DNA from 3 places in the Sedimenticola sp. genome. Region 1 is predicted to be linked to each of the others. Evidence: predicted binding sites of a transcription regulator. Region 1 holds the regulator's gene; each other region holds the start of a gene.
What was found. The regulator sigma-54, encoded in region 1, starts transcription at its own class of promoters, with help from an activator protein. The targets are predictions, from matches to a motif close to TGGCANGNTNCNTGCTT.
Positions count from the first base shown of each region.

Region 2: the regulator sigma-54 is predicted to act here: its motif matches at 2,531-2,547, upstream of nifV (homocitrate synthase).
Region 3: the regulator sigma-54 is predicted to act here: its motif matches at 2,222-2,238, upstream of ACQY5R_RS08375 (NarK family nitrate/nitrite MFS transporter).

Region 1 covers NZ_JBNKFS010000013.1:93,683-98,221, reverse strand. Annotated here, with positions in the region: gene rapZ (RNase adapter RapZ) at 1-308, opposite strand, end outside; gene ptsN (PTS IIA-like nitrogen regulatory protein PtsN) at 400-876, opposite strand; gene hpf (ribosome hibernation-promoting factor, HPF/YfiA family) at 892-1,227, opposite strand; gene ACQY5R_RS10900 (RNA polymerase factor sigma-54) at 1,252-2,757, opposite strand; gene lptB (LPS export ABC transporter ATP-binding protein) at 2,880-3,605, opposite strand; gene lptA (lipopolysaccharide transport periplasmic protein LptA) at 3,613-4,128, opposite strand; gene lptC (LPS export ABC transporter periplasmic protein LptC) at 4,112-4,539, opposite strand, start outside.
Region 2 covers NZ_JBNKFS010000006.1:178,681-183,219, reverse strand. Annotated here, with positions in the region: gene nifU (Fe-S cluster assembly protein NifU) at 1-795, shown strand, start outside; gene nifS (cysteine desulfurase NifS) at 798-2,009, shown strand; gene nifV (homocitrate synthase) at 2,589-3,725, shown strand; gene cysE (serine O-acetyltransferase) at 3,722-4,513, shown strand; gene ACQY5R_RS06290 (hypothetical protein) at 4,516-4,539, shown strand, end outside.
Region 3 covers NZ_JBNKFS010000009.1:115,327-119,865, forward strand. Annotated here, with positions in the region: gene ACQY5R_RS08370 (protein kinase domain-containing protein) at 1-643, opposite strand, end outside; gene ACQY5R_RS08375 (NarK family nitrate/nitrite MFS transporter) at 718-2,184, opposite strand; gene nirB (nitrite reductase large subunit NirB) at 2,561-4,539, shown strand, end outside.

The DNA of each region.
Region 1 (4,539 bases):
TCGCTGAAGCGTTTAATCAGCGTTTCGTCCTGCGCCTCCAGGAATATCACCTCGTAGCGGATTTTCTGTGTCTTCAGCGGTTGCAGCAGGTTGGCGATACTCTCGAACTCGGCCGGCGCATTGCGCGCGTCAATACTGATGGCGACCAATTCAAAGCGTTTGTCCTGTCTGTTGACCAGCTCGCCCGCCAATGCGGGGAGCAGGAAAACGGGCAGGTTGTCGATGCAATAGTAGCCCTCATCTTCCAGGGTGTGCAGTGCGACGCTTTTTCCAGAACCTGAAAGTCCGGTGATGATGGCCAACTTCATAGGGTCTCCGTTACCTCTGTTTACACCTTTGGGTAGTTAGGGCGTGTCTTCCTGCAGCGATAACAGAGATCCTTCTAAGGTGGGTGACAGATCAGCCGTTGGCGCTTTTCGGTATGGGCTCCTGTTGTATGAATGCCTGCAGCAGTGCCTCCCTGTCTTGGCTTTTACGCAGGCGCTGACAGAATGTTTCGTCACTGAACAGGGTAGCCAGTTTTGCCAAAAGCTGCAGATGTTCTTCGGTTGCCTCTTCGGGGACCAGGAGGCCGAAAACCAGATCCACCGGTTTTTGATCGATGGCGTCAAAATCGGCGCCTGACTGGAGTTGAATGAAAGCGCCACGTGCTTCGGTGACGCCGGCTACGCGGGCGTGAGGCAGGGCGATGCCATGCCCCAGCCCGGTGCTGCCTAATCGTTCCCGCTCGAGCAGTTTGTCGAACACCGTGCCCTGATTTAGCTCCTCCGAGGCCGTTGCCAGCAGGCCTGCTATCTCTTCGAGTATGCGCTTTTTACTAGCAGCCGGATTCGCCACGCTGATGCGTTCGGCATTTATGAAATTTGCGGGAAACATGGTTTTGCCTGTTGATTAGATTTCAGCGTTGGCAGGATCGATTCCTTTCATGCCTACACCATTGCGGTGATTGGTACTCTTCTCCTTGAGTTTTTTGACCTGTCGGTCGACTTTGTCCACCAGACCATCGATGGCGGCATACATATCTTCTTCTACACAGTCTGCAAAGACATCGGCGCCATTCACGTGGAGTGTGGCTTCGGCCTTTTGGCGCAGCTTCTCGACACTCAGAATGACATGGATTTTGGTGACATGGTCAAAGTGTCGCTCCAAACGTTCGAACTTTGTCTCGACATAATTGCGCATGGCTTCGGTGATGTCCACATGGTGACCGGTGATGCTGATTTGCATGATTTGCTCCTTGGTTACTGGCCTCTAGACGAGGCGCTTGCGCTCGTTTGATGGCGGTATCGCCATAGACTCGCGGTATTTTGCTACCGTCCGCCGTGCGACCTGAATGCCCTGATCGGCGAGTATGCTCGCCAATTTGTTGTCGCTGAGAGGCTTGTTCGGCTTCTCGGCAGCGACCAGTTTTTTGATCAGTGCGCGTATCGCGGTGGCGGAACACTCTCCGCCTCCAGCCGTGCTGACATGACTGGAGAAAAAATATTTGAACTCGAGCGTACCCCGGGGGGTATGCATATATTTTTGTGTGGTGACCCGTGAAATGGTGGATTCGTGCAGTTCCAGGGCTTCGGCGATATCCCTTAGCACCAACGGTTTCATCGCCTCTTCGCCGTGTTCGAAGAACCCCCGCTGCAGTTCGACAATCTTGGTCGCCACCCTTAACAGTGTTTCGTTGCGGCTCATCAGGCTTTTGATAAACCAGCGCGCTTCCTGAAGATGATTCTTCAGATAGTTGTTGTCATCGCTGTTGTCGGCACGGCGGATCAGTCGCGCATATTCCGGATTGACCCTGAGTTTGGGCGCCGCTTCGGCATTCAGGTCCACGTGCCATGTGCCATCCCGGCGCGTCACGAAGACATCTGGAATGACGTATTGGGGTTCAGTTTCGGCCACCAGGCTGCCTGGGCGCGGTATTAGCGAACGGATCAACTGGTTGATCGATTTCAGCGTGTCATCATCGATCTTCAGCTTGCGCTTGATCTGGTTATGATCCTGCTGGGCCAAAAGCTCAAAGTGATCGCTGATCAGGCGGGTGGTGAGCGCCATGGCCGGATGGGGCTCCGGAAGTTGACGCAGTTGGATCAGCAAGCACTCCTGCAGATTGCGTGCGCCCACCCCTGGTGGATCGAATTGTTGAATTCGGTGCAGTACCGCTTCAATCTCATCCAACTCGACCTCTTGAGCGGCCATGCTGTCGAGTATCTCCTCCAGTTCCATTCGCAGGTAGCCATCCTCATCGATGCCGTCGATGATGGAGACGGCAATCTCGCGATCCAGATCGCTGAACGGCGTCAGGTTTAACTGCCAGGTGAGATAGTCGTAGAGGGTGCGTGCACTGCGGCGCTGGGAGAGGTAGTCATTGTCACCCGAGTCTCCCCGCGAGGCGAGCCCGGAAGAGGGAGGGAGCGCGCTGTCGTATACATCATCCCAGCCGCTGTCCACCGGCAGATCTTCCGGCATGGAGTTTGCCTCGCCGTTGATCTCTTTTTCGTTATTGAGGTCGTTGCTGGTGGCTTTATCCCCTTTCAAGCCATCGCCATTGAGCCGCTCAATAACGCTTTGCTGTTCGTTGCGGCGGGCGTCTTCCCGCGCGCTGTTGTCCTCTTCGGTCTCCAACATCAGGTTGGAATCCAGCGCTTCCTGGATCTCCTGCTTGAGATCCAGGGTCGAAAGCTGCAGCAACCGTATGGCCTGCTGCAATTGCGGCGTCATGGTGAGATGCTGGCCAAGTCGAAGCTGGAGCGTTTGCTTCATGCGGTTATCTAGATCTGGTACGTAATTTGTATGTTTTTCACAGCTTCATTCTAGCGTAAAAAGCGAACAGGCGCACAAGGAGAAAATGCTTTGTTGCTGTGAATCAAACCTAAGTCGATTGGTTATAAACTGAACTCTTTTCCCAAATAGACCGAACGGACTTCCTCGTTGGCCAAAATCTGCTCCGGTTCGCCCTCGGCCAGCACCTTCCCCTCGCTGATGATATAGGCGCGCTGGCAGATTCCCAGCGTTTCCCGCACGTTGTGGTCGGTTATCAGTATACCGATGCCGCGGGCAGAGAGCTCCCGGATGATGTTCTGGATATCCTTGACCGAGATGGGGTCGATGCCGGCAAAGGGTTCATCCAGCAGGATAAAGCGCGGCTCCATGGCGAGCGAGCGGGCGATCTCGAGGCGCCGCCGCTCACCTCCGGAGAGGCTCATCGCCTGGTTGTTGCGCAGATGGGTGAGATTAAAATCCACCAGCAAGGCTTCACAAGCCTCGATCTTTTCCGGTCGATCCAGATCTTTGCGGGTCTCGAGTATGGCGAAGATGTTGTTGAAGACGGTTAGCTTTCGGAATATAGACGGTTCCTGGGCCAGATAACCCAGCCCGAGGCGGGCCCGGGCATGCATAGGCAGGGCCGTGATGTCGTGTCCATCTATCTTGATGGTTCCCCCTTCCGACGGCACCAGCCCGGCTATCATATAGAAGCAGGTGGTTTTACCGGCGCCGTTGGGGCCCAGTAATCCGACCACCTCTCCGCTGGAGAGATTGAGTGAAACACCGTTCACGACGGCGCGGCGGCGATAATGTTTCGCCAGATTTTCGGCAGTTAAGACAGTCATCGGTGAGTTACTTTTTACCGCCGATGGTTACCTTGACACGCTCTTTACCCTTGGCGCTGGTGCCGGCCTTGACCACGGCCCGTGCGCGGTCGTAAATGATCCGGTCGCTTTTAAAGGTGTCCTTGCCCTGAGTGAGCACGGCATCGCCGGTCATATTGATGATTTCACTGTTGGCGAAGTATTCGGCCTTTTTTGCTCGACCCTTGATCGTTCCCTTGTCGCCCTCGGTGTCTTGTTGAAAGGTGACCGGGTTTCCGACGGCCTCAATCTGATCATTCTGCTCCTTACGCTGGGTAACGGTGACTTTGTCCGCCTTAAGGATAATACTTCCCTGTGTCAGTACCACATTACCTTTATAGGTGCTGATACCGCTGCGGTCGTCGATGTCTACGCCATCCGCTTCGATATAGATAGGCTGATCCTTGTCCGACTGCAGGGCGCTGGTCAGTCCTGGCAGGATCAGCATCAGGGCAAGGGCGAACCACCGGCGGCCAGTGTGATGGGGCTTAGGGATTGACTTCATAGCGTCCTCGTACATTGGCTAGTAGTTTGATTCGGATCGGCTGCTGCAGCCAAATCTGCATGCCTTTGGCGTCGATGCGGTCTGCATTGCTGCGCGCATTGACCTGGGCATCCGTCTCCACATAGTTGTCCCGCGGTTGCACGCGCAGATCACGGGTCCTGATATGCAACGGCCTTACTCCCGGAGCCGCAGAACGGTCAATTTTAACCGCACCCTGCAAAAGAAGCACCTCTCCGTCTCCGGATAGCCAGCCGGTCTCCGATACGACGCGCCAGGGGGGGCGGTCCAGATCGTAAAGTGTCAGTCTGGGTTGGAGGAGCTCGGTACTGTCATCATCCATGAAGTGGGTCAACCGTTCCGCAACCAGGCGCTTCCCGGGGCGACCGGAGAGATCCATCATAGTGGAGTCGA
Region 2 (4,539 bases), on a different contig from region 1:
CTCTCCTGCGGCGATGCCCTGCGCCTGACCCTCAAGGTTGATCCGGAGACGGAGACCATTCTGGAAGCCGGCTTCCAGACCTTCGGTTGTGGCTCCGCCATCGCCTCCAGTTCGGCACTGACCGAGATTATCAAGGGCATGTCGCTGGATGATGCACTCAAGGTCAGTAACCAGGATATCGCCGACTACCTGGACGGACTGCCGCCGGAGAAGATGCACTGCTCGGTGATGGGACGCGAAGCATTGCAGGCGGCGGTGGCCAATTATCGTGGCGAAGAGTGGAAGGATGACCACGAAGAGGGTGCCCTGGTCTGCAAATGTTTCGCTATCGATGCGGTGATGATCGAAGAGACGATACGCGCCAACGGCTTGCGCAGTGTGGAAGCGGTGACCCACTACACCAAGGCGGGAGGCGGTTGCTCCTCCTGTCACGAAGGCATCGAAGAGATACTGGGTCGGGTGCTGGCCGAGCAGGGCGAACAGTTCGAAGTCAACGCCGTGGCGCAGCCGGCGGTCAGGTCTGGCGCCGGGCTCACCAATCTGCAGCGCATCCGCCGTATCGAGGCGTTGCTGGATGAGATTCGTCCCAACCTGCAGCGGGATCACGGCGACGTGGAACTGGTAGAGGTCGACGGGCGCCACATCTACGTCAAGATGACCGGCGCCTGTGCCGGGTGCCAGATGGCGGCCACCACCCTGGGCGGCATCCAGCAGCATCTGGCGGAGGGACTGGCTGAATTCATCTTGGTACTGCCGGCCGAAGAGTTGGCCCGCCGCGCCAGCATAGGAGGCTGAGTATGGATAAGGGAATCTATCTGGATAACAACGCCACCACCATGGTGGCGCCCGAGGTGGTGGAGGCGATGTTGCCCTATTTCACCGAGCAGTTCGGCAACCCCTCTTCACTGCATCAGTTCGGCAACCGGGTGGGGCATGCCGTGAAGCGGGCGCGCCAACAGGTGCAAGCCTTGCTGGGTGCCGAGCACGATTCGGAAATTATCTTCACCTCCTGCGGCACCGAGTCCGACTCCACCGCTATCCTCTCCGCGCTCAAGGCGCAACCGGAGAGGCGTGAAATCATCACTAGCGTGGTGGAGCATCCGGCGGTCCTGACCCTGTGTCAGTATCTGGAAAAGGATGGCTATACCGTGCACTACCTGAAGGTGGATAAACGGGGGCGGCTGGATCTGCAGGAGTACGCCCGGCTGCTGTCGGACAAGGTGGCCATTGTCTCCATCATGTGGGCCAACAACGAGAGCGGCACCCTGTTCCCGGTGGTCGAGATGGCCGAGATGGCCCGCGCCGCCGGGGTGATGTTCCATACCGATGCGGTACAGGCGGTGGGCAAGCTGCCCATCAACCTGAAAGAGAGCGCCATCGATATGCTGTCGCTGTCGGGCCACAAGCTGCACGCACCCAAGGGGATCGGCGTGTTGTACCTGCGTCGCGGGGTGCGTTTCCGTCCGCTGTTGCGTGGCGGTCATCAGGAGCGCGGTCGACGTGCCGGTACTGAAAACGCCGCCTCCATTGTGGCACTCGGCAAGGCGTGTGAAATGGCCGCCGCGGCGCTGGACTATGAGAAGCGCCAGGTCAAGGTGATGCGCGATCGTCTGGAGCAGGGGATTATTGAGCAGGTGCCCCACTGCTTCGTCACTGGCGATCCCGATAACCGTTTGCCCAATACCTGCAATATCGCGTTCGAGTATATCGAGGGTGAAGCGATTCTGCTGCTGTTGAACAAGCTGGGCATTGCCGCTTCCAGCGGCTCCGCCTGTACCTCGGGCTCGCTGGAGCCGTCCCATGTGATGCGGGCGATGGATATCCCCTTTACCGCCGCCCATGGCTCGGTGCGTTTCTCCTTCTCCCGCTACAACACACTGGAGGAGGTGGAACGGGTCATTGCGGCGGTGCCGCCGATCGTGGAACGGTTACGCAAACTGTCGCCCTATTGGAACGGCGATGCGCCGGCTGAAGGGCCCGAGTTGGCCTTTGCACCAACATATGGCTGAACGCCAAACCGGTGCCCCGAATGTGACCGGGAAACCGGTACAAATACAGATCCCCATCTTTAGCCGCAACCCTGTTGCGGCTTTTTTTGTCCAGGGATGGACTTATGCCGCGGAGCACAGGGATGTGCGGGAGCGGCGTTGGGAAGGGATGGACTTATGCCGCGGAGCACAGGGATGTGCGGGAGCGGCGTTGCCAGGGATGCGGGCAGGCACAGGGGCCTGCCCCTACGGCGGACCGCACAGGTTGGCAGGATTTCTCGTTCCCACGCTCCGCGTGGGAATGCATACTGCGCAATAACCGCGTGAGCACAAAAAACGTGTCCACCCTACCTCTAGATCGAGGGATGCCGGCCACTCCAACCTGCACCAATAACAATAACCTCGACGCCTTTCGTAGGGGCAACCCCCCGTGGTTGCCCGGCAGGCGCGACGTTGTCCGGTTTGCGACAATCGCCTGAAACCCTACATTCAATACTGTTTCATAAAAAACTATCCTGTTGAAAATCGGGGTTATTTTTTGGTGGCACACTGTTTGCACTGACTCATCGTATACGAGCATTCGATGGGTAACAGACAGCGATGATCACAATTAATGACACGACCCTAAGGGATGGCGAACAATCCGCCGGCGTCGCCTTTACGCTGGAAGAGAAACTGGCCATTGCCTGCGCGCTGGATGAGCTGGGACTGCCGGAACTGGAAGTGGGGATTCCGGCCATGGGACAAGAGGAGCGCGACTCCATCCGTGCGGTGGCCGAGGTGATGTTGCAGGCGCAACTGATGGTCTGGTGTCGCATGCACAGCCGGGATATCGCCCAGTGCCGTGATCTGGGGGTGCAGCGTGTCGATCTCTCCATCCCGGTTTCGGATCAACAGATTTACCACAAGCTTGGGCGCAGTCGTGAGTGGCTGCTGGAACAGATCGTTCGTTGCGTCGGTGAGGCGTTGGAGCTGGGACTGGAAGTCTGTGTGGGGGGCGAGGATGCCTCGCGAGCCGATAGCGAATTTCTCTGGCAGGTGGTGGAGGTGGCCGAGCAGGCCGGGGCTTCCCGATTCCGCTTTGCCGATACCGTCGGCATCATGGAGCCGTTCCGGGTATATGAAACCATCGCCGATCTGCGGCGTATCTGCGACCTGGAGATCGAGATGCATGCCCATGACGACCTGGGCCTGGCCACCGCCAATACCCTGGCGGCGATCCGCGGCGGTGCGACCCATGTTAACACCACGGTGCACGGACTGGGCGAGCGTGCCGGCAATGCCCCGCTGGAAGAGGTGGTGATGGGATTGCGGCGTTTTTACGATCAGGGACGGGATATCGACATGGCGCGTTTTTCCGCCGTTTCGCAGCTGGTGGAGCTGGCGTCCGGTCGCAGTGTCGGTTGGCACAAGAGTCTGGTCGGCGCCGGTGTCTTTACCCATGAGGCGGGTATCCATGTGGATGGCTTGATTAAGGATCGTCTCAACTATCAGGGTATCGACCCGGCGGAGTTGGGACGCGAACACCAGATTGTGCTGGGTAAGCACTCCGGTAGCCATGCCGTCATTCAAGCCTATGCGGATATGCGCATTCACCTGACCCGGCAGCAGGCGGAGTCCCTGTTGCTGTTGGTCAGGCGTTACACCGTGTTGAATAAACGGCCGCCGGCGGATGAAGAGTTGCGCCAGTTCTATTACGACGTCAATCAAGCCAGCCGGGCACGGAGGCCGCAATGAATAGTCGCATCGAACGGATTGCCCCGGTGGCTTCTGTTGAACCTGGCTACCCGCTCTGGCGCTGCATCGGCGAGGATATCGCCTGTGTCTTTGCCCGCGATCCCGCTGCCCGAACCCGCCTGGAAATTATCACCACCTATCCGGGGGTGCATGCGATTCTGCTGTATCGCGTCGCTCATCGTCTGTGGCAGCGTGGCTGGCGCTACCTGCCACGACTGATCAGTTACATCGGGCGTATCTGGACCGGTGTGGATATCCATCCGGGCGCTACCATCGGCCGCCGTTTCTTTATCGATCACGGTGCCGGCGTGGTAATCGGCGAGACCGCCGAGGTGGGTGACGATGTGACCCTCTATCACGGCGTCACGCTGGGCGGCGTCTCCTGGAGCCGCGGTAAACGTCACCCCACGCTGGGTGATCAGGTGGTGGTCGGTGCCGGGGCCAAGATACTGGGTCCCATCCATATCGGCCGCCAGGCCCGTGTGGGGGCCAACTCGGTGGTGATCGCTTCCGTGCCTGAAGGCCGGACGGTGGTCGGTATTCCCGGCAAAGTGGTTAACCCGAACCGCGTAACCGATGCCACCGCACGGGGCATCGACCTGGATCACCACATCATTCCCGATCCAATGGCCGATGCCGTCAACTGCCTGCTGGAACGACTTAATCGTCTGGAGCGGCAGGTGGGTAGACATCATGACCTGTTGGAAGATACCCGACCGGTACCGGGGTGTGGTGTGTGTGATGCGCAACAAGTCTGCGAAACGGCGGGGGGGAGCGAATGGAGATGATTATGGATATGCAGGATTTTGAAGCG
Region 3 (4,539 bases), on a different contig from region 1:
CCCGGGCGGCCTGCGGCAGGTTGCCCTGATGGGTTTTGATCAGCCGCTGTAACTCGCGGTCGGTAAGGAAATCATGCACCCCGTCGGTGGAGAAGATCAGCAAGTCACCCGGATTCAGCGCAATGGAGCGGTAGTCGATCTCCAGGTGGCTGTCTATGCCCATGGCACGGGAGAGTAGATCCTGCTCCTTGGAGACCCAGACCCGGTGATCCTTGGTCAGCTGTTCCAGTCGCTGTTCGCGGTAGAGATAGATGCGACTGTCACCCACATGGAACAGATGGGCCGTGGTGGATTTGATCACCGCCACGCTTAATGTGGTGACCATCCCCTTGGGGGAGTCGTAGCGGCTCTGTCCCTGGCCGCACAGCCAAGTGTTCAGTGCGCTGAGAATCTTGCTGGCGGATGTCTTGACGCTCCAGGACTCGGGCGTACTGAAGTAGTCGTTTAGAAAACCGGTGACACAAATCTGGCTGGCTTCATGACCGCCCTCACTGCTGCTCATGCCGTCGGCGATCACGGCCGCCACACCTTTGCTCAGCAGCAGGTCATCCGGTGGTATCCGGGCATCTGCCGCGTCGGCATTTTGCTGTTTGGCACCCGTTTCGGTACAGCAGGCGTAATCAATTTCCAGGGTGTTCTTCATCGCTATTCTGCATACGCCAAAGGTTGGTGCCGATACGCCCCGACCTTATCCGTGTCGGAGCGTATCGGGGGCGATCAACTGACGTCGATCATCTGCACGGTGCCGTCCGGCAACACTTCAGCGGTCTGACCTTCCGGTTCATCCAGAAACTGTACGGCGGCCAGTGTGACAATGGCCGCACCGGCGATCACCAGGAAAAACAGCTGCGGCGTGACGAAGGAGAAGACCGTCAGAAACAGCACGGCTCCTACATTACCATAAGCGCCCGCCATACCGGCTACCTGACCGGTCATGCGCCGTTTAACCAGCGGTACGATGGCAAATACCGCCCCTTCACCGGCTTGAACGAAGAATGAACAAGCCATGGTAGCCACTACCGCCAGGGCGATCGGCCACTCAGAAGTGATGCTGCTCAATATAAAGTAGCCGACTGCCAGGCCGCCGATCAGAATGGTCAAAGATTTCTTGCGACCGAATTTGTCGCTGAACAGACCCCCGGTGGGGCGGGCCAACAGGTTCATGAAAGCGTAACCCGAAGCCAATAAGCCCGCCTGCACCAGCGAGAGATCAAAGGTATCTTTAAAGAACAGTGGCAGCATGGAGACCACAGCCAACTCGGATCCAAAGGTGACCAGGTAAGCGACGTCGAGAATGGCAACCTGTTTGAATTTGTAGCGGTGGAGTTCCGGTACGGGCTGAACGAAGATGTGGCCGTTAATGCGCCAGACCTGCAGGGTCTGATACCCGTAGAGCAGAATCAGGCTGACGTAGATACTGTAGGTGACGGCCTCGTTCAGCAAGCCGAGATTAGATGGGCCGAGTTTCCATGCCAGGATTGCCAGCGCGGCATACATGGGGATATTCATAAACAGGTAGAAATAGAAGTCTCCCTTGCTGGTGACCTCCATTGCGCCGGTCTTTTTCGGCTTGAAATAGGTCGATCCCTTGGGAGTGTTGCGCGCCAATTTATAGTAGATGAGGGAGTAGGCCAGCGTGATAGCACCCGTGGAGGCGATGGCATAGCGCCAGCCCTCATTACCGCCATACAGTAGGGCAATGGTAGGCAGGGCGAGGGCGGCTGCGGCGGAGCCGAAGTTGCCCCAACCGCCATAGATACCTTCAGCCAGACCGACCTGACGGGCCGGGAACCATTCGCCGATCATGCGGATACCGATTACAAAACCGGCACCGACAAACCCGAGCAGGAAACGGCTGATGGCCAGTGCCTCAAAGGAGTCGGCCATGGCAAAGGCGAAACAGATAAAGCTGGAGATGAACAGCAAGGTGGAGTAGACGATCCGCGGTCCCAGCTTATCCACCAGCATACCTATAATAATGCGTGCCGGGATGGTTAGTGCGACGTTCAGGATCAACAGCGCCTTCACCTCCTGCGCACTCAGTCCCAGGGTCTGCTGAATCGACGCCAACAATGGGGCATGGTTAAACCAGACCATAAAGGAGAGGAAAAAAGCGAACCAGGTGATATGTAGCGTTCGTATCTTTCCGCTAAAGGAGAAGAGGTTTAATTTGCTTTCTGACATGGACGTGCTCCAGAGATTGACAACGTTTGCCTGTCTATAGCATTGCCTGTGCCAATTTTGTAACCATATGAAAAATAACATTAAAAACTCATTTTTTTGAGATGGGTCAACGATTTGCGCACTCTCCGGGTGCAAGCAAAAGGAATGTCGCCCGATTTCGGGTCAGTTTCGGCAAACGATTTTTCGCATGCCATATTTCAGTGCGTTTAGTCGCCTTCCGGCACCAGATTGATTCATTTTTTATCTACCTGAAACTGCCGCATCAGCGCGAAACCCCCGTTATTTACGGCTCAAGTGAAAGTTGGCATAGCGGTTGCAAATGAGGGTCATATGTATTTGGGAGTTTTGATCGACCCGATGTGTTGAGAGGCAAAACATGAAAGAACGATTGGTATTAATAGGTAACGGCATGGCCGGCGTGCGTACGCTGGAAGAGTTGCTCAAGCTGGAGCCGAACAAGTATGAGATTACGGTTTTCGGTTCCGAACCACACCCGAACTACAATCGTATCCTCCTCTCCCCGGTGCTGGCGGGAGAAAAGAAGTTTGACGATATCGTTCTGAACAAGCGTGAGTGGTATGAGCAGAACAATATTACTCTGCACAGCGGGTCGCCGGTGGTTGAAATCAACCGGGTGAAACGCAAAGTGGTCGCGGCCAACGGAGTGGAAGCGGAGTATGACCGGTTGCTGCTGGCCACCGGTTCGTCGCCTTTTATTATCCCCGTACCCGGTGCCGACCTGGAAGGTGTGATCAGCTTCCGTGATATCCACGACGTCGAGCAGATGTTGGCGGCATCGAAACAGTATAAACACGCCGTGGTCATCGGCGGCGGTCTGTTGGGTCTGGAAGCGGCCAACGGTTTGATTAAGCAGGGCATGGAGGTCTCGGTCGTTCATCTCATGGACACCCTGATGGAGCGTCAGTTGGATGAGGCGGCGGGTGCCATGCTTAAGCGTTCCTTGGAAGAGAACGGCATGCACTTTTTGATGGGTGCGCAGACTGAAGCGATCCTGGGCGAGGAACGGGTTACTGGCGTACGGTTCAAGGATGGCTCAGAGGTCAAGGCCGACTTGGTGGTGATGGCGGTGGGCATTCGTCCCAACATTGAACTGGCCAAACAAGCCGGTCTCCATTGCGAGAGGGGCGTGGTGGTCAACGACACCATGCAGACCTACGATCCACGTGTCTATGCCCTGGGCGAATGTGTGCAGCACCGTGACACCTGCTACGGTCTGGTAGCGCCGCTGTTTGAACAGGCCAAAGTGTGTGCCAATCACCTGGCCGAGCTGGGTTACGGTCGCTACGAGGGTTCGGTCACCTCCACCAAACTCAAGGTGACCGGCATCGATCTGTTCTCGGCCGGTGATTTCCACGGCGACGAGAAAACAGAAGAGATCGTGTTTCAGGATCAGGCCGGCGGCACCTATAAAAAACTGGTGATCAAGGATAACCGTATCAGTGGCGCCGTGCTCTACGGCAACACCGTGGATGGCGCCTGGTACTTCCAGTTGATGCGCGAAGGTACCGATATCTCCGATATGCGCGAGAGCCTGCTGTTCGGTGAAGCGGCGCATCTGGGTAGCTCGGGACACGGTGGCCAGTCCAAGGCCTCGGCCATGGGCGACGAGGCCCAGGTGTGTGACTGTAACGGCGTCTGCAAGGGCGACATCGTCAAGGCGATCACCAGCGAAGGTTTGTTCACAGTGGATGAGGTGAAGGCGCATACCAAGGCGGGCGCCTCCTGTGGCTCCTGTGTCGGTCTGGTGGAGCAGATCCTGGCCAATACTTTGGGTGGCGACTATTCGGCACCGGAAGCCAAACCGATCTGTGCCTGTACTGATTTCACCCACGACCAGGTGCGTTCCACCATCCGCGAATATGAGTTGACCGACAAGCAGGCGGTTTTCGACAAGATGGATTGGCGTACTCCGGACGGTTGCCACGTCTGCCGCCCCGCCATCAACTATTACCTGATCTCGGCCTGGCCGGGCAAGGCGAAGGATGATGCCCAGTCGCGCTTCGTCAACGAGCGGGTTCACGGCAACATCCAGAAGGACGGTACCTTCTCGGTAATTCCGCGCATCCTGGGTGGCAAGACAACACCTGATGAATTGCGCGCCATCGCCGATGCGGCGGATAAATTCAACGTCGGTGAAGTCAACCTGACCGGCGGCCAGCGTATCAACATGCTGGGCGTAAAGAAGGAGGACCTGCCGGCGATGTGGGCGTTCCTTACCGAACGTGGTCTGGTCTCCGGTCACGCCTACGGCAAGGCGCTGCGTACGGTGAAGACCTGCGTCGGTTCCACCTGGTGCCGCTTCGGTACCCAGGACTCCACCGGGCTCGGCATCAA